Linked DNA regions of Verminephrobacter eiseniae EF01-2. Each later gene encodes a partner of the first gene's protein in a complex. Links are inferred from orthologs where the notes say so. Each region holds a gene or a part of one and is shown on either strand. Other genes may lie near its edges. The genes, in order: pmbA and tldD.

The links.
Region 2: the proteins of pmbA (region 1) and tldD are in contact, whole or in part, in a solved structure (PDB 5NJ9), measured with the Escherichia coli proteins. The link is inferred for Verminephrobacter eiseniae EF01-2 from one-to-one orthologs.

Annotation. Positions count from the first base shown.
Region 1 is NC_008786.1:4,695,699-4,704,638, reverse strand. What follows is about bases 3,399-6,267. They hold pmbA (metalloprotease PmbA), read right to left. Parts: upstream 5,622-6,267; coding sequence 4,176-5,621; downstream 3,399-4,175. Other genes in these bases: yjgA (ribosome biogenesis factor YjgA), read left to right, coding at 5,745-6,267; VEIS_RS20620 (UxaA family hydrolase), read left to right, coding at 3,399-3,924. In the rest of the region: VEIS_RS20630 (PrpF domain-containing protein), read left to right, coding at 1-1,060; VEIS_RS20625 (tripartite tricarboxylate transporter substrate binding protein), read left to right, coding at 1,403-2,377; more of VEIS_RS20620, read left to right, coding at 2,401-3,398; more of yjgA, read left to right, coding at 6,268-6,398; mog (molybdopterin adenylyltransferase), read left to right, coding at 6,391-7,032; cysE (serine O-acetyltransferase), read right to left, coding at 7,010-7,792; VEIS_RS30805 (hypothetical protein), read left to right, coding at 7,855-8,274; VEIS_RS20595 (M20 aminoacylase family protein), read right to left, coding at 8,288-8,940.
Region 2 is NC_008786.1:2,480,718-2,489,787, forward strand. What follows is about bases 2,433-5,431. They hold tldD (metalloprotease TldD), read right to left. Parts: upstream 4,678-5,431; coding sequence 3,187-4,677; downstream 2,433-3,186. Other genes in these bases: VEIS_RS10700 (3-deoxy-7-phosphoheptulonate synthase), read right to left, coding at 2,433-2,978; rodA (rod shape-determining protein RodA), read right to left, coding at 4,674-5,431. In the rest of the region: VEIS_RS10690 (SDR family NAD(P)-dependent oxidoreductase), read right to left, coding at 1-735; VEIS_RS10695 (GntR family transcriptional regulator), read left to right, coding at 911-1,585; more of VEIS_RS10700, read right to left, coding at 1,863-2,432; more of rodA, read right to left, coding at 5,432-5,897; VEIS_RS10715 (acyltransferase family protein), read left to right, coding at 6,169-7,248; VEIS_RS10720 (acyltransferase family protein), read left to right, coding at 7,199-8,308; VEIS_RS10725 (Wzy polymerase domain-containing protein), read right to left, coding at 8,387-9,070. UniProt on the Escherichia coli protein: Metalloprotease involved in CcdA degradation. Suppresses the inhibitory activity of the carbon storage regulator (CsrA).

The DNA.
Region 1 (8,940 bases):
CGTGCTGCTGGACCTGTTCGGCAGCCCCGATCGGCGGCAGATCGACGGCCTCGGCGGCGCGGACAAGCTCACCAGCAAGGCCGCCATCATCGGGCGACCCACGCGGGCGGACACCGACATCGGCTACCTTTTCGGCCAAGTCGGCACGGTCAGGGCCGAGGTCGACTACCAACTCAACTGCGGCAACCTGATCGCCGCCGTGGGCCTGTACGCGATCGAAGAGGGACTGATTGCGGCGCATGAAGGCAGCACGCTCGTGCGCGTGCACAACGTCAACACGGACCGGGTGGTTCATGTGCAAGTGCCGGTGCAGGGCGGCAAGCCTCTGTGGCGCGGCGATCTGGCCATCGCGGGGGTGCCCGGCACGGGCGCGCCGATCTCCCTGGACTTCTCGCGCGCGCTGGGCGCGATCACCGGACGGCTGCTGCCCACGGGCAATGCCATGGACGTGATCGATGTCGAAGGTCTCGGGCCGGTGGAACTGTCCGTGGTCGATGGCGCCAACCTGGCGATTTATGTGCAGCCCGGCGTGCTGCGCATGACGGGCCTGGAGACGCCGGACGAGATCGATGCGGATGCCGGCCTCCGGTCGCGTATCGACGCCATCCGCAAAGCCGTGGCCTACCGCTGCGGCTTGCGCGGCTACTGGGATGCCCGGCAGGCCCCGTCGACGCCGATGCTGCTCGTCGTGGGTGCGCCTGCCGACTACCGCAGTTGCACGCAGGGCGATCCGGTGGCCGCTGCCGACCTGGATCTGGTGCTGCGCCAATATGCCTCCGGCGCGGCCAGCAAGGCACTGGCCGGCACGCTGGCGGCCACGACCGGCCTGGCCTGCCGCCTGCCCGGCACAGTGCCCCAGCGCTTGCTGGCCATGGCGCGGGGCAACCCGGACAGGCGTCTGGCGTTCGGCCATCCGTCGGGCATCATCCATGTGCAGGCGCAGGTGCGCTCCAGGCCGGGCGCAGCGCCCACCATCGACCGGCTCGTCGTGCAGCGCACGGCGCGCCGGCTGGCGCAAGGCCGGGCGTTCCTGAAAGAGGCTTTCCAGCGCGGTGCGTGATGCATGGCGGGGCTTGGCGCTGGTCCGCGCGACGCTCCGGCAGACACCCGGGGGACCCTGGTGTCGCGTCACCGATCATCTGTCGGTCTGCGCTAGCCATCGAAGCGCATCGCGGCGTTGCATCGCTTGCCAATACGCTATGTATTGGCTGCGCGATGCGCCTTGCGCTGCGCTCCGATGGCTGCGCGCAGCCTACGACATCTGATCCGTGACGCGACACTAGGGCGCCGCCCACCGGAGCACGCGCGCCCTGGCCGATCACCGGCCGCCTGCGTCAAAATGGCTGTCGCCCCACAGACCCAAGAGCCAGGGCAGGGGCGGCGATACGAGGAGACAAGATACATGCACACCCCCGACAACGGGCGCCGCCGATTCATGCGCGGCGCGCTGGGCGCTGCGGCGCTCGCAGTCACGGCCGGCCCCCTGCGCGCGCAGGACTGGCCCGGGCGTCCGATCAACTTCATCTGCCCCTGGACTGCGGGCGGCACCGGCGACCAGGCGATGCGCGCGTTGTGCGTGGTGGCGGCCCGCGTGCTGGGCCAGCCGATCGTGGTGGACAACCGCGCTGGCGCCTCGGGCATGATAGGCGTCAAGGCCCTGGCCTCGGCCAAGCCCGACGGCTACACCATCGGCCAGATCCCGGTCTCGGTCACCCGCTTCGCGCAACTGGGCCTGTTGCAGGCCGACCCGCGCCGCGACTTCACCTACATCGCGCGCACCTCGGGCCAGACCTTCGGCATTGCCGTGCTGGCGCAGGCGCCATTCAAAACGCTCCGGGACTTTGCCGGCCACGCCAAGGCCCACCCCGGCAAACTGACCTACGCCCATGCCGGCGTGGGCAGCGCCACGCATGTGGGCATGCAAGAGTTCGCGCTGCTGGCCGGCATCGAGCTGCACCATGTGCCCTACAAGGGCGGCGCCGAAGCGCTGCAAAGCGTGCTCTCCGGCCATGTCGACGCGCTGGCCGATTCGAGCTCCTGGGCGCCGCATGTCCAGGCCGGCACGCTGCGCCTGCTGGCGACCTGGGGCGCGCAGCGCTTCCAGGACACGCCCACGCTCAAGGAGTCGGGCTACGACATGGTCGTGGACGCGCCCAACGGTGTCGGCGCGCCGCGCGGTCTGCCCCCTGCCGTGACGGCCCGGTTGCGCGCTGCATTCCGGCAGGCCGTGGCCAGCACCGAATTCAAGGCCGTCATCGACAGGCTCGACGCGCCGCTGATGTACCTGGACGGCCCCGACTACGAAAAATACATCCACGCGGCCTATCAGCAAGAAAGCGCGCGAATCGAAAAACTCAGGTTGCGCGAGTGGCAGTGAAACACCCTGCCGGGAAAGTCACCATGAGCACCACCCCCTTGCTGCGCCTGCACCCCCGCGACAACGTGCTCGTCACCACGACGGCGCTGGCGCTGGGCCAGCCAATCGCCGAACTCGGCCTGCGTGCGCGCGCCCAGGTGCCCGCAGGCCACAAAATCGCCGCGTGCCACATCGCCGCAGGCGCGCCGGTCAAGAAGTGCGACACCGTGATCGGCGTCGCGCTGCGCGACCTGGCGCCGGGCGAGCATGTGCACAGCCACAACCTGCAAATGGCGGACTGCCACCGCGACCCGGCCTTTGGCGCCGACCTGCGGCCGGTTCAGTACCTGCCCGAGGATGCGCGCGCCAGGTTCCAGGGCTTCGTGCGCGCCGACGGCCGTGTCGGCACGCGCAACTTCATCGGCATCCTCGCGTCGGTCAACTGCTCGGCCACCGTGATCCGGCATATCGCCGCGCATTTCACGCCCGAGCGGTTGGCCGCCTTTCCCCGGGTGGACGGCGTGGCGGCGTTCGCGCAGACCAGCGGCTGCGGCATGTCATCGCCCGGCGCGCATTTCGATCTGCTGCGCCGCACGCTCGCGGGCTACGCGCGCCACCCCAACCTGGCGGGCGTGCTCATCGTCGGCCTGGGCTGCGAGCGCAACCAGGTCGATGCGCTCATCCAAGCGCAGGGCCTGCGCACCGGCCAGGCCCTGCGCACGCTGGTGATGCAGGAAATCGGCGGCACCCGCGCCACCATCGAAGCGGGCATCCGCGCGGTCGAGGAAATGCTGCCCGAGGCCAACGCGGCCCGGCGCAGCAGCGTGAGCGCGAGCCACCTTTGCATCGGGCTGGAGTGCGGCGGCTCGGACGGCTTTTCCGGCATCAGCGCCAACCCGGCGCTGGGCGCGGCGATGGACATCCTGGTGCGCCACGGCGGCACCGCCATCCTGTCGGAAACGCCCGAAATCCATGGCGTGGAGTTCATGCTCACGCGCCGCGCCATCAGCCCCGCCGTGGGCCAAAAGCTGCTCGACCGCCTGGCCTGGTGGCAGCGCTACACGGCGGGCCAGAACGTCCAGTTCAACGGCCAGGTGACCCACGGCAACCAGGCCGGCGGGCTGGCCAACATCGTCGAAAAATCCCTGGGCTCGGCCATGAAGAGCGGCACCACGCCGCTGCGCGCGGTGTACGAATACGCCGAGCCGATCACCGAAAGCGGCTTGGTATTCATGGACTCGCCGGGCTACGACCCCGTGGCCTGCACCGGCCAGATCGCCAGCGGCGCCAACCTCATCTGCTTTACCACCGGGCGCGGCTCGATGTTCGGCAGCAAGCCCGCCCCCACCATCAAACTGGCCAGCAACACGCCGATGTACCGGCGCCTGCAAGAGGACATGGACATCAACTGCGGCCTGATCATCGATGGCGCATGCAGCGTGCCCGAAATGGGCCAGCGCATCTTCGAGCAGATACTGCACCACGCCAGCGGCGCGCCCACCAAAAGCGAGCAATTGGGGCTGGGCGACCATGAGTTTGTGCCTTGGCATTTGGGGGTCGTTGGTTGATGCCGGGGGCATGGCGGCCAGTGCGGGATGGATGTTGGGGTTTTGGGGGTGCTGGCCGCAGGTTGTTGCACCGGGGACGGAATTGCCCGATCGCCCGCCCAAGCCAGAGCGGTTTGGCGGGCAATTCCATCCGCTGGGGTCGTGCTGCTCATGGCGCCATGGCCCTGGGCACCACCGACCCGCGCACCAAGCCCCGAAGCATCCGGAAGATCAAAAGCATCAAAAGCACAGGCGCAACATGCGGGGAAATGTCAACTCCCCGCCACCTTCATCCGCTCCACGAGAATCGAGCCCACGGTCTTGGCGCCGTAGTTGTAGGCATCCGCTCCCACGGCCGCTATGCCCCTGAGCATGTTCTTGAGGTTGCCGGCGATGGTGATTTCATGCACCGGGTAGGCAATCTGGCCGCGCTCTACCCAAAAGCCGCTGGCGCCGCGTGAATAGTCGCCGGTGACCGGGTTCAGACCCTGGCCCATCAGTTCGATCACGAACAGCCCGGTGCCCAGTTTTTGCAGCATCGCGTCGAGATCGTCGCCGGGTTGGGTCAGGCGCGATGTGAGTGTCAGGTTGTGCGAACCGCCGGCATTGCCCGTGGTTTGCAGGCCCAGTTTGCGGGCCGAGTAGCAAGACAGGAAGTAGCCTTGCACACGCCCGTGCTTGACCACCTTGCGGGGCGCTACGCGCACGCCTTCGTCGTCGAATGGCGCGCTGCCTTTGCCGCCCGGGACAAAGGGGTCTTCCAGGATGTCGATATGCAGGGGAAAGATCATTTTGCCGAGCGAATTGGGCAAAAAGCTGCTTTTGCGGTACAGCGCGCTGCCGCTGATGGCCTGCACAAAGCCGCCGAGCAGGCCGGCGGCCAGCGTGGCCTCGAACAGCACCGGGCATTGCGTGGTGGCGATCTTGCGGCTGCCCAGGCGGCTCAGGGCGCGTTCGGCGGCGTAGCGGCCTATGGCCTGGGGCGAGGCCAGTCGGGCGGCGTCGCGCATCGAGCTGTACCAGGCGTCGCGCTGCATTTCGGCGTTTTTGCCGGGCAGTTTGGCGATGGGGGCCACCGAAACGCTGTGGCGCGAGGAGGCATAGCCGCCGCGAAAGCCGCGCGTGTGGGCGCTGAAGAAATGGCTTTGCTGGGCCGATACGCTGGCGCCTTCGCTGTTGCTGATGCGGCGGCTGGTCTGGAGTGCTGCGGCCTCGCATTCCAGCGCCAGGCGGGCGGCTTCTTCGCTGGTGATGGGCCAGGGGTGGAACAGGGCCAGATCACGATGGCTGGCGGGCGGGGCGATATCGGCTTCGTCGGGCAGGCCGGCCATCGGGTCTTCGGCGGTGAAGCGGGCGATGTCGTAGGCGGCCTGCACGGTCTGCTCTATGGCCCGGGTGGAAAAGTCCGAGGTGCTGGCCTGGCCGCGCCGGTGGGCCATGTAGACCGTCACGCCCAGCGATTTGTCGCGGTTGCGCTCGACGTTTTCCAACTCACCTTTGCGCACGCTGACCGACAGGCCGCAACCCTCGGAGGCTTCGGCTGCGGCATCGGTGGCGCCGAGCTTTTTGGCATGGGCCAGGGCGCGGTCTACCAGCTCTTCAAAAAATGGGCGGCTGTAACTGAAGCCGCTGTCGGGACGATGCTCGGGGCGATGCTCGGGGCGATGCGCTGGCGCAGCGGCCGCCGTGCTGGGGGTGTGGTCGGTGGGTGGGTTCATGGCGGCCGCTATGATACTTGCCGCTGCGCAGCGCCTTTTTTGCGCCCGTTTCCTTGCGCCCCCGGTGTGCGTTTTCTGCGCGTTTTTTGCGTGCTGTGCCGCCATTTTCTTTGCCTCCATCCGATGTCACGCAAACTCCAAAAAGGCTATTTCGTCAAGGGCCGGTTCGTTGCCGAAGGCAGCGCGCAGGACGTTCAGTTCAAGGCCGAACGCAAAGGCCGGCCCGACGCCAGCCGCACCGATCTGAAGCGCGAAAGCGCCGGCCTGCAAGCGCTGGGCAAGGAGTTGCTGGACCTGCGCGCCGATTTGTTCGATGCGCTGGGTTTGCCTGACGATCTGGTGCAGGCCCTGGCCGAGGCCCGGCGCATCACCGACTTCGAGGGCAAGCGCCGCCAGTTGCAGTATGTGGGCAAGATCATGCGCCGGCTCGAACCGGCCCTGGTGCAGGCCGCGCGCCAGGCCTTGGCGACGCAGCGCAAGGGTTCGGCCGCCGAGAAACTGCTGTTGCACCAGACCGAACTATGGCGCGACCGGCTGGTTGCCGATGACGCGGCGCTGCTCTCCTGGATGGCCGCGCACCCCGGCACCGATACGCAGCAACTGCGCGCACTGATTCGCCAGGCCCGCAAAAGTGCGCCAGCGGCCGGCCAGGCCGCGCTGTCGCAGGGCCTGGCACCGCGCAAGGGCCGCGCTTACCGCGAACTGTTCCAACTGGTGCGCGGGCATCTGGGTGGCGCGGATGTGCCGGACATGCATCAGGAGCACGACGATGAGTGACACCCCGGGCCACCGCAGCGACCAGCACCATGGCCATGATCCGGTCAGGATCGGCATCGTCTCGATCAGCGACCGCGCGAGCAGCGGCGTCTATGCCGACCAGGGTCTGCCCGCGCTACAGGACTGGCTCGGGCGCGCACTGTGCAATCCGATCGTTTTCGAGCAGCGCCTGATTCCCGACGAACAAGCCGGCATCAGCGCCACGCTGATCGAACTGGTCGACCTCGGTTGTAGCCTGGTGCTGACCACCGGCGGCACCGGCCCGGCGCTGCGCGATGTGACGCCCGAGGCCACGCTGGCCGTGGCCCACAAACTGATGCCGGGTTTTGGCGAGCAGATGCGCCAGATCGGCCTGCGGTTCGTGCCCACCGCGATTTTGTCGCGCCAGGTGGCCGTGGTCCGCGACCGGAGCCTGATCATCAACCTGCCCGGTCAGCCCAAGGCGATTGCCCAGACGCTGGAGGGGCTGCGCGACGCCGATGGCCAGTCGCTGGTGCCGGGGATTTTTGCCGCCGTGCCTTATTGCATCGATCTGATCGGCGGGCCTTACCTCGTAACCCGCGACACGGTCTGCCAGGCGTTCCGGCCGAAAAGCGCGCTGCGCGGCGCAGCTACTTGCCCACCAGCTCGTTGAGCTTGCCGGCTTGGAACTGCTCCTTGCGCGCTGCGTCGCCGGGCACGCAGTCATCGGCCTGCACCGAGGCCGATGACAGCTTTTCGATCGCTTGCCACAGCAATGCGATCTGGTGCTCTTGCGCGGCGGCGTGATCGATCAGGCCGCGCATGGCCTGCGAGAGCGGGTCGTCCTCCTGGGTGATGCCATAGGCCGTGAATGGGTGCGCCGGCTGTGGCTCGCTCGGCTTGGCGCTGCGGCCTTGCCGGGGCATGATGATGCGGGCCGGAATGCCCACTGCCGTCGCGCCGGCGGGCACGGGCTTGATGACCACGGCGTTGCTGCCGATCTTGGCCCCGTCGCCCACCTCGAAGCCGCCGAGCACCTTGGCGCCGGCGCTGACCACCACGTCCTTGCCCAACTTGGGGTGGCGCTGGGTGCCTTTGTACAGCGAGGTGCCGCCCAGGGTCACGCCTTGGTAGATGGTGCAGCCGTCGCCGATCTCGGCGGTCTCGCCCACCACCACGCCCATCGCATGGTCGAAGAACACGCGCTCGCCGAGCTTGGCGCCGGGGTGGATCTCGATGCCGGTGCACCAGCGCGCAAGGTGCGAGATGAAGCGCCCGAGCCACTTGAACCCATGGCCCCAACACCAGTGCGCCGGCCGGTGCAGCCAGATGGCGTGCAGCCCGGGGTAGCAGGTGATCACCTCCCAGGTGCTGCGGGCCGCAGGGTCGCGGTCGAGGATGCACTGGATATCGGAGCGCAGGCGGTCAAACATCGGTTCGGCTCAGGTGGGGTGGGGCGCACAGTCTAGGGCGTGTCGACGCCAAGTCGCGCGCCATGACCATGACGCCCATGACGCGCGCAATGGATTGTCCGCTCGGTTTGTTCTCCGGAACCGGCGCGGATGCCCTAGTGTCGCGTCACCGATCATCTGTCGGTCTGCGCTGGCCATCGAAGCGCATCGCGGCGTTGCATCGCTTGCCAATACGCTCGGTATGGGCTGCGCGCTGCGCCTTGCGCTGCGCTCCGATGGCTGCGCGCAGCCTACGACATCTGATCCGTGACGCGACACTAGCCGTCAGCGGCCATGGTGTGTGCGCGGGATTCCGTATTCAAGCCGCGATGTCCGGCATGTCGACGTGGCTGATCCGTGGAACGACGGGCCATCAATCCGACGCCATTTTTGTGGGCCGGTACATGCGACCGCACGGAAAGCCGGCCAACGCTTCAGTCCGCTGCTCGCCGGAGAATACATGACCACATGACGCCTTCAGAGGTGCGGCGCGACCGGCAAGACGCGGCTGACGAGCCGTGTCCAGTACGCCATGCCATGCCCGATCAGCCGATCGTTGAAGTCGTATTTCGGGTGGTGCAGGCTCATGATGTGGTCGGCATCGTCATTGCCCATCCACACATAGCAGCCCGGGCGCTCGCGGGAGAAGAAAGAGAAGTCTTCGGCGGCCATGGACGGCAGACGGTCGCGCACGACCTTTTCCGCGCCCAGAACCGATGCGGCCACCTCTGACGCGATGTCGGCGAGCGCCGGATCATTCACCGTCGCAGGATAGTTGCGCTGGTAGCGGATGCGAACCTTTGCCCCCAAGGCCGCCGCCGCGTTCTCGGCCACCTCGTGCAGGCGGTGCTCGACCAGGGCGCGCACAGATTCCTTGTGCGCACGCACCGAACCGCTGAGCGTCACCACCTCCGGGCCGACGTGATACGCCTGGCCACCGTGGATTTTTGCAACGCCCACCACTGCCGAGTCCAATGGATGCACGTTGCGCGCGGGAATCGATTGCAGCGCGGTCACGATGTGCGCCGCAGCCAGCACTGCGTCGATGCCTTCCTGCGGCATGCCACCGTGGCAACCCTTGCCCAGCACGTCGATGTCGAAGTAATCGACTGCGGCCATGCAGGCCGTGG
Region 2 (9,070 bases), 2.2 Mb from region 1 along the record:
GCCGGTGATGTAGGCCGCCGCCGGCGACAGCAGGTAGCTGACCGCTGCGACCACATCCTGCACCGTGCCGATGCGCCCCAGCGGGATGCTCTGCGCGGCGACGGCCAGCGCGCCACTGCCCGTGACCGTGCTGCGCAGCATCTCGGTATCGATCAAACCGGGGGCGATCACGTTCGCGGTCATGCCCAGCGGCGCAGCCTCGCGGGCGAAGGCTTTCGCGTAACCCATCACCGCCGCCTTGGCAGCAATGTAGGCCGCGCTGGAGCGGTAGCCGCCCAACTGCGCCGCGACCGAGCCGAAGAACACCGCGCGGCCATGCTCGACCGGCAGCGCGTTGCGCCGCCGCAGCCATTCACGGCTGCACAAAAAGGCGCCACGGGCGTTGACCGCAAAACTGCGCTCCCAGGTATCGAGCTGCAGATCCGCTATCAGCGGCCGCGCGCCACCGGGCAGGAGCAGCAGGCCGGCTGCGCAGATCAGCACCCCGACCGGGCCGATGCGGGTCTCGACATCATCGAACAGTGCCGTCACGGCCGCTTCGTCGGCCACATCGACGGCGCGCGCCAGGTGCCCGTCACCCAGGCTGGCCGCCACCTTGTCGGCGTTGGCCGCATCGATGTCGGCCGGCACCACATGAAACCCGTTGCGGGCCAGATGGATACACAAGGCCGCGCCGATGCCCCTGCCTGCGCCTGTCACCAGAGCCACACGCGCCGGGCTTGCCGCGAAAGTCATGCCGATTCCTGGAAGTTGAAACGGGTCTGGATCGACCGATGACCCGATCATGTACACATGATGGGCTTTATCGACTCGGTATTTACCATGAATGCGCTTTTTATCGCATGCACGTATACATGAACGACAATGCACTGAGCAGACGAAGACCTTTTGACCAGACCCACCACGCGGCATGCAGACACTGTCCCAAAACCTCACCGAAACCTTGCGCGACTGGCTGCTGCACGGGCGTTTGAAGCCCGGCGAACGCATCGAGGAGGTGCCGCTGGCGCTCACCATGGGGGTATCGCGCACACCGGTGCGCGCGGCGCTGGCCACCTTGGCCAGCGAAGGGCTGATCGATCACCAGCCCAAGCGGGGCTATCTGGTCAAGGAGTTTGCGCTGGCCGACATCCTGGCCGCCTACGAGGTGCGCGCGGTGCTCGAAGGGCTGGCCTGTCGCAGCGCGGCGCAGCGCGGGCTGTCCGGGCAGCAGTTGCAACGGCTCAGGGACTGCCTGGCCGATGGCGACCGCATACTGTCCAAAGGGGGCCTGCAGCCCGAGGATCACCAGCCCTACCAAAAGATCAACGTGGCGCTGCACAACACGCTGATCGAGGCCGCGCACAATCCCTGGCTGGACCGCTTTGCCGAGCAGGCGCAGCGCATTCCCTATGCGTCCGGCCGCATCGTGCTGTGGGACGAACACCCGGTGATCCTGCGCTCGCATGGCGACCACCACCGCATCGTCGATGCCATCGACGAGCGCGATGCCGCACGCGCCGAGCAACTGATGCGCGAGCATGTGTACTATGCCGGCGTGATCCTCAAGGGCAACTTCGAGCGCCTGATGGCACGGCATATGTGACACGACGGGCGGCCCATGGCGTCGCGGCAATGGAACGCAGGCGATTTTCTACGACAACCCCGGCGTGCTGACGTCGAAGATCCGTGGCAGGCAGATGCCTCTTGCTGGGGCCAGCAAGGGTTGCAGCCGCACCAGCGGGCCGCCATCGATGCGGCAGCCCGGCTGCTCGAACATCTGCGGCAGGCAGGGCCGGGCGGGTTTCGGCTACCCCACGGCACAGGCCGGCATGGCCGGCGTTGCCGTGGGCCGGCGCCGCAGGCGATCCGGGGCTGGCGCCTTACCTGCGCGCCTGCACGGCGGCGGACAACTCTGCCAGCGCTTGCAGCGAATCGTCCCAGCCCAGGCAGGGATCGGTGATGCTCTTGCCGTATTCGAGCGCGCCGGGCTGGTCCTTGCCGGGCGTGAACTTCTGGGCGCCTGCGTGCAGATGGCTTTCGATCATCAGGCCGAAGATGCTGCGCGAGCCGGCGGCCAGTTGCGCCGCGACATCGCGGGCCACGTCGAGCTGCTTTTCGTGCTGCTTGCAACTGTTGGCATGGCTGCAATCGACCATCAGCAGCGCGGGCAGTTTGGCCGCTTGCAGGTCTTGGCAGGCGGCGGCGACGCTGGCGGCGTCGTAGTTGGGCGTTTTGCCGCCGCGCAGGATGACGTGGCAATCCTTGTTGCCCTTGGTGTTGACGACGGCGACCTGGCCATTTTTGTGCACCGACAGGAAGTGATGGCCCCGGCTGGCCGACTGTATGGCGTCGGTGGCGATGCGGATGTTGCCGTCGGTGCCGTTCTTGAAGCCTATCGGCGCCGAAATGCCCGAGGCCAGCTCGCGGTGCACCTGGCTTTCGGTGGTGCGGGCACCGATGGCGCCCCAACTGATCAGGTCGCCGATGTACTGGGGCGAGATCACGTCGAGAAACTCGCTGCCGGCGGGCATGCCCAGGCGGTTGATTTCGATCAGCAGTTGGCGCGCGATGCGCAGCCCCTCGTCGATGCGGTAGCTCTCGTCCAGGTAGGGGTCGTTGATCAGCCCTTTCCAGCCGACCGTGGTGCGCGGCTTCTCGAAGTACACGCGCATCACGATTTCCAGGGTGCCGGCGTAGCGGGTGCGGGCGGCCATCAGGCGGCGCGCGTACTCGACGGCGGCCGCCGGGTCGTGGATCGAGCAGGGGCCGATCACCATCAGCAGGCGATCGTCCTTGCCGGTCATGATCTGGTGGATGTTCTTGCGGGTCTGGGTGATCAGCGTCTCGACCGGCGTGCCACGGATCGGGAAAAAGCGGATCAGATGCTCTGGAGGGGGCAACACGGTGATGTCCTTGATACGTTCGTCGTCGGTTTGGCTGGTTTTCTCGACGCTGCGGTACCAGGCATCGCTGGCAGGGGTGGTGTGGGCCGTCATGCTTGCATCCTCGTGGAGTGGCTGGTGGTGGGTGGAAAACGGGCGGGATGAAAAAAACCGCCGGGCTTTGGGAGCGTCGGCGGTTGCTGCGGGGAGCCTGCTATCGGCTGTGCACGCGCTCGTCATCCGCCGGGAAGCGAGATAAAGAACCGGAAATAAAACGCGCGGAGCACTTGCATGGCCGCCAATGTAGCACAGCCGCGCGGCGTCATGCGGTTCCGCCCACCGTCAGGCCCTCGATGCGCAGCGTGGGCTGCCCCACGCCCACGGGCACGCTCTGGCCGGCCTTGCCGCAGGTGCCTACGCCGCTATCGAGGCGCATGTCGTTGCCGATCAGCGTGACCTTCTTGAGCGCTTCGGGGCCGCTGCCGATGATGGTGGCGCCCTTGACCGGGTACTGGATCTTGCCGTTTTCCACCCAGTAGGCTTGGCTGGCCGAGAACACGAACTTGCCCGAGGTGATGTCGACCTGCCCGCCGCCGAAGTTGCGCGCATACAAGCCCTTTTTGATGCTGGCGATGATCTCGGCAGGCTCCTTGTCGCCGCCGAGCATGTAGGTGTTGGTCATGCGCGGCATCGGAATGTGGGCATAGCTTTCGCGCCGGCCGTTGCCCGTGGGCGCGCAGCCCATCAGGCGGGCATTGAGCGAATCCTGGATGTAGGCCCTGAGGATGCCGTCCTCGATCAGCACATTGCGCTGGCTGGCATGGCCCTCGTCATCGATGTTGAGCGAGCCGCGGCGCTCGGCGATGGTGCCGTCGTCCAGCACCGTGACGCCCTTGGCCGCCACGCGCTGGCCGATCCGGCCGCTGAAGGCGCTCGCGCCCTTGCGGTTGAAGTCGCCCTCCAGGCCATGTCCGATGGCCTCGTGCAGCAAGATGCCAGGCCAGCCGGGGCCGAGCACCACGGTCATCTCGCCCGCCGGGGCAGCGCGCGACCGCAGATTCACCAGGGCCGCATGCACCGCCTCGTCGACATAGCGGTCCATTTGCGCGTCGTCGAACCGGGCCAGGTCAAAGCGCCCGCCACCGCCGGCCGTGCCCATTTCACGGCGGCCATGGCGCTCGACGATCACCGTCACCGACAGCCGCACCAACGGCCGCAGGTCGGCCGCCAGCGTGCCATCGGCCCGGGCCACCAGCACCACGTCGTACTCGCTGGCCAGACCCGCCATCACCTGCACCACGCGCCGGTCCTTGGCGCGGGCGCGCCGTTCGATCTTTTCCAGCAGGGCCACCTTGGCGCTGCTGTCCAGCGAGGCGATCGGGTCCAGGCCCGGATAGAGGCTGCGCCCGGCAGCTATCTTTTTGCTGGCAACGCGCAATCTGCCTGCCTGCGCCTGCGACGAGATCGAGCGCACGGTGCGGGCCGCGTCGAGCAGCGAGGCGGCGCTGATGTCGTCGGAATAGGCAAACGCCGTCCTCTCGCCGCTGACCGCGCGCACCCCCACCCCCTGGTCGATGCTGAAAGAGCCGGTCTTGACGATGCCCTCTTCCAGGCTCCAGCCCTCGCTGCGCGTGTACTGGAAATACAGGTCTGCGTCATCGACCCGGTGGCTGCGGATCTCGGCCAGCGCGCGGGCCAGATGGCCCTCGTCAAGCCCGAAAGGGGTCAGCAGCAGGGCGCGGGCGACATCGATGCGCTCGCTGGTGGCCGCACGCCGGGGCGCAGCAAGGGCAGTGGTGGGGCGCAAAGTCATGGCGGCATTCTAGATGCCGCCGACCGGGGCCCCCGCCCGTCGCCTTCGGGCAGCGCCGGACGCGGGGTCTGCGGCCCGGGCTTTTGCGCCCGCGCCACCGACATCAAAATGCCCAGCGCCAGCCCGAGGGTGACCATGGCCGTGCCGCCATAGCTGATGAACGGCAGCGGCACCCCGACCACCGGCAAAATGCCGCTGACCATGCCCATGTTCACGAAAGCGTAGGTAAAGAAGATCATGGCCACCGCCGCCGCCATCAGGCGCCCGAACAGGCTGGCAGCGCCGGCGGCAATGGCCAGACCGCGCCAGACCAGCAGCACGAAGCAGGCGATCAGGAACAGGTTGCCCGCCAGCCCGAACTCCTCGGAGAAAGCGGCAAAGATGAAGTCGGTGGTGCGCTCGGGGATGAACTCCAGGTGCGTCTGCGTGCCCGCCATGAACCCCTTGCCCCAGATGCCGCCGGAGCCGATCGCGATCATGCCCTGGATGATGTGGAACCCCTTGCCCAGCGGGTCGCGGGTCGGGTCCAGCAGCGTGCAGATGCGCTGCTGCTGGTAGTCGTGCAGCAGCACCCAGCGCGCGCCATCGGCGCACAACGGGTCGGCCAGCAGCACCAGGGCCAAAATGCCCGCCCCGCCCAGCAGCACCGGCGGCAGGATCAGCTTCCACGACAGGCCGGCAAAAAAGATCACCGACAGACCCGCTGCCAGCACCAGCAGCGCGGTACCGAGATCGGGCTGCTTCATCACCAGCCCGACCGGAAGCGCCAGCAGCAGCCCCGCTGCGGCAAAATCCAGCGGATGCAGGCTGCCCTCGCGCTTTTGGAACCACCAGGCCAGCATCAGCGGCGTGGCGATCTTCAAAATCTCGCTCGGCTGTATCACGATGCCCAGATCGATCCAGCGCTGCGCCCCCTTCTTGGTGATGCCGAACAGCGCCACCGCCACCAGCAGCAGCACGCCCAGCACATACAGCGGCACGGAACAGGCCATGATCTTTTGCGGCGGCACCTGGGCCACGACGAACAAGATGGCGCCGGCGATCAGCATGTTGCGCCCATGGTCTGCAAAGCGCGTGCCGTGGTCGTGGCCCGAGGAATACATGGCCAGCAAGCCGGCGCAGGCCAGCAGAGACACCAGCAGCACCAGCGGCAGGTCCATCCCGCGCAGCAAAGGCTGCAAACGCCGGGACAGCGTGGGTTTTTCGAGAACGACGGCCATATGCCCGATTATCCGGCGATTGCCACGCTGCCATGCTGTCATGCTGTCACCCGTCCGGTGGCGCCGGCGCTCCAGGCCCCGGCGGCCCCAGTTTCTGCACATCCCGCCCGCATGGGCCGCCCGCAGCGTGGGCGTCTGCATGGCCCTCATCGGCCAAGGGGCGCCGCCGGGCCGCTATGCTACGCCCAGGGCAGGGGTTTCAGGCCATTCCCGGCAATGAATTGCAAACAATAATGAATCGATGCGGCGCAGCCGATTTGGAAGGATCGCAATGAATACGAAAAACTCCTGGCTTCAGGTATTGCGGGCGGTTGCATCGATAATGGTTCTGCTGTTTCACGCCCGTCCCCATATCGAGACCAGCAGTTGGCTCAGGCAGCATGCCGGCATGTTTGATTTCTTCTTTTGCGGCGTCGATATCTTCTTTGTGCTGAGCGGTTTCGTGATTTACCACTCGGCCGCAAGGGCGGGGTCTGTGGCTGATTTTACCGCGAACCGTCTGATCAGGATTTTCGGCGGATACTGGCCGGCTTTTTTGTTGCTGTACCTGATTCCGGGTTGGCTGACCGGCAAACAGCCACTGATGCTGTCGCTGGTGCTGCAAAACCTTTTCCTGTTGTCGCCCGTCATGACGGACAACATGATGCCGACCGCATGGTCGCTGGCTTTGGAGCTATGGTTCTATGCCTGGGTGGTGCTGGGTTTGCGGTTTTTCAGGAATGCGGAAGGCTATTATATAGCGATCATGCTCGTGCTGTTGGCATGGAATGTTTTCTATGTGAAAGAAAGATACGACACCGTGGTTGCCGGCATGCAGCCACTGCGCTATCCGCTGACCGGCATGGGCGTAGAGTTTTTGTTTGGTGTGTTTGTCGCGATGGTCTTTGATGAAAAAAAGATCAGCCCCCGGTCGGCAGGATTGGGGGCATTCCTGTGCTTTGTGACCGGAGTTCTGGCATACACCGTCGGAACCATGTCGCCGTTGCATGACAGGGTCGAAATCCTGAGGGCCGCAACTTTCGGCATTTTTGGCCTGTCGGCATTGCTGGTGTTTTTGTTGCTCAATGCCCTGGCGGTCAAGGCGCCGCGCATTCTCGTGGCCATTGGCGATGCCTCCTTCAGCCTGTATTTGATTCATCCATTCCTGCTGGATGTGTTTGGCAGTATTCGCGCAAGATACATTGGCACCGAGGCACTGTCCCTTGAAACCGAGGCGCTGCTTGCGGCATACACGATGGCCACCATTCCCGCGATCATTGCCTTGTCGTATCTCTGGCATGTCTTCGTGGAGAAAACCATTCATGAAAAAGTATCCGGCTGGAGGCGCCGGCATGGTGCGGCTCATGCATGAGCCCGTGGCAAATGGCGCAGATCGGGTAGACAAGGCATTCATGTCCAACGCAATGAAAAATGACCAAGGCAACAACTTCGACTTCCTGAGATGGCTGGCCGCCTTCCTGGTTTTCATCAGCCACCAATCGGTGCTTGCGGGCCGAGGGGAGGTTGAATTGAGTTTCGTGGGAAGTTCCGGGAAATTGGGCGTCTATATATTCTTTTCGATCAGCGGCTATTTGACTGCCGAAAGCTGGCGCAGGGACCCGAACGTTTTCAGATTTGCCATCAAGAGGTTCTTGAGGATCTGGCCCGGACTGGCGGCGGTGACGATATTTGCCGCGCTGGTGATTGGCCCCATGGTCAGCAGCATGGATGCGCAAGCGTATTACACGGATCCGGGTTTTCTCCGATACTTCAAAATCCTGTGGCTGAAAATTGTTTATGGCTTGCCGGGTGTTTTTGAAAAAAATCCGTACCCGGTGACTGTCAATGGCTCGCTGTGGACCATCCCTATCGAAGTGTTCTGGTATGTTTTCCTGGTAATCATCGGCAGCCTCGGAATGACGCGGTTCGGCGGCCTGTTCGTCGTATTGCATATCGCCGTGATAGCGCTGGCATTCAATCTGCACATCCTGACCAAAGAGATTTTTTCGTATGTCGAATTCGGTCTGTATTTTTGCTACGGAGTATGCCTGTCGGCCGGCAGGATGCACTGGATGCCGCACAAGAAACTGGTCCTGGCGCTCGTGTCCTCATTGGCCATCGTATACCATGCCATCGGACTGACCGGCCTGGCGGTCTGGATATTCTTGCCGTATGCCGTGGTGCTGTTCGGCAGCAGCAGCACGCCATGCCTGAGGAGTTTTGGCAAATATGGCGATTTTTCCTATGGCCTGTATTTGTACGCATTCCCGATTCAGCAGGCAATGGTGTTTGCCATCGGAGCAGCGACAAGCTATGCGCTGCTGTTTTCCATGTCTTATGCCGTGACTTTGTTGTTGGCATACCTGTCTTGGCACATGCTGGAGCACCCGGCGATCCGGTTGAAGCCATATCGCCGGCAAGGATATGCTTGAAGCAAAACCGCCCGCCTCCTTTCCCATGCACCCGTGGGGGCATGCATCGCTGCGCATCTTGCACTGGCCAGAGCGCTTTCAGCGCGGCGCCGTAACGCGCCGAGCGGGCGCCTGCCAGCGCGCAAAATCTGCCGGAAAAGCGGCCTGGTAGCGCTGCATGTGAAAGGCCGCCTCATCGTCGAGGCCCAGCAGCATCGCGCTTTCGATCAGCGGCCGGATCACGCGCGGTTCGGGCGAGAAGTGCAGCAGTTTATTGGCGACCGCAAACACCTGCCCCGCGTTCTGCCGTGTCGGTGTAAGGGTCGTCAGCAGCGCAAAATCGACCTGGTTGGTAAAGAACGGCGTGGCACCGACCTTGCGGACGGTGTCGTGGCGCAGCGCCGGATCGCGCTCGGCCAGCGGCATGTAGAGCTGGCTGATGCGGTAATAGTCCCGGCCCATATAGGCGCCCAGCGCCACGGCGGCCGCCGTGATCAGGGCGGCACCGGGCCGCAGGGCCGAGGCGCAGGCCCGGCGGGGCAGCGGCCACGGGCACAGCAGCATTACGGCCAGCAGGGTGGCCAGTTGGAACGGCCCGTACCACAGCGGAAATTCCAGCATGCTGTGCACGCCGATGATGGCCAGCAGGCCCCAGGCCAACTGCCGGGCCGGATCGCGTTCGCGCCAGGGCCGGCTGCGCAGCACCCAGGCCAGCACCAGGCCGCACAGCAGCAAGGCGGCAGGCAGCCCCAGTTCCACGGCCAGGTGCAGGGGCAGGTTGTG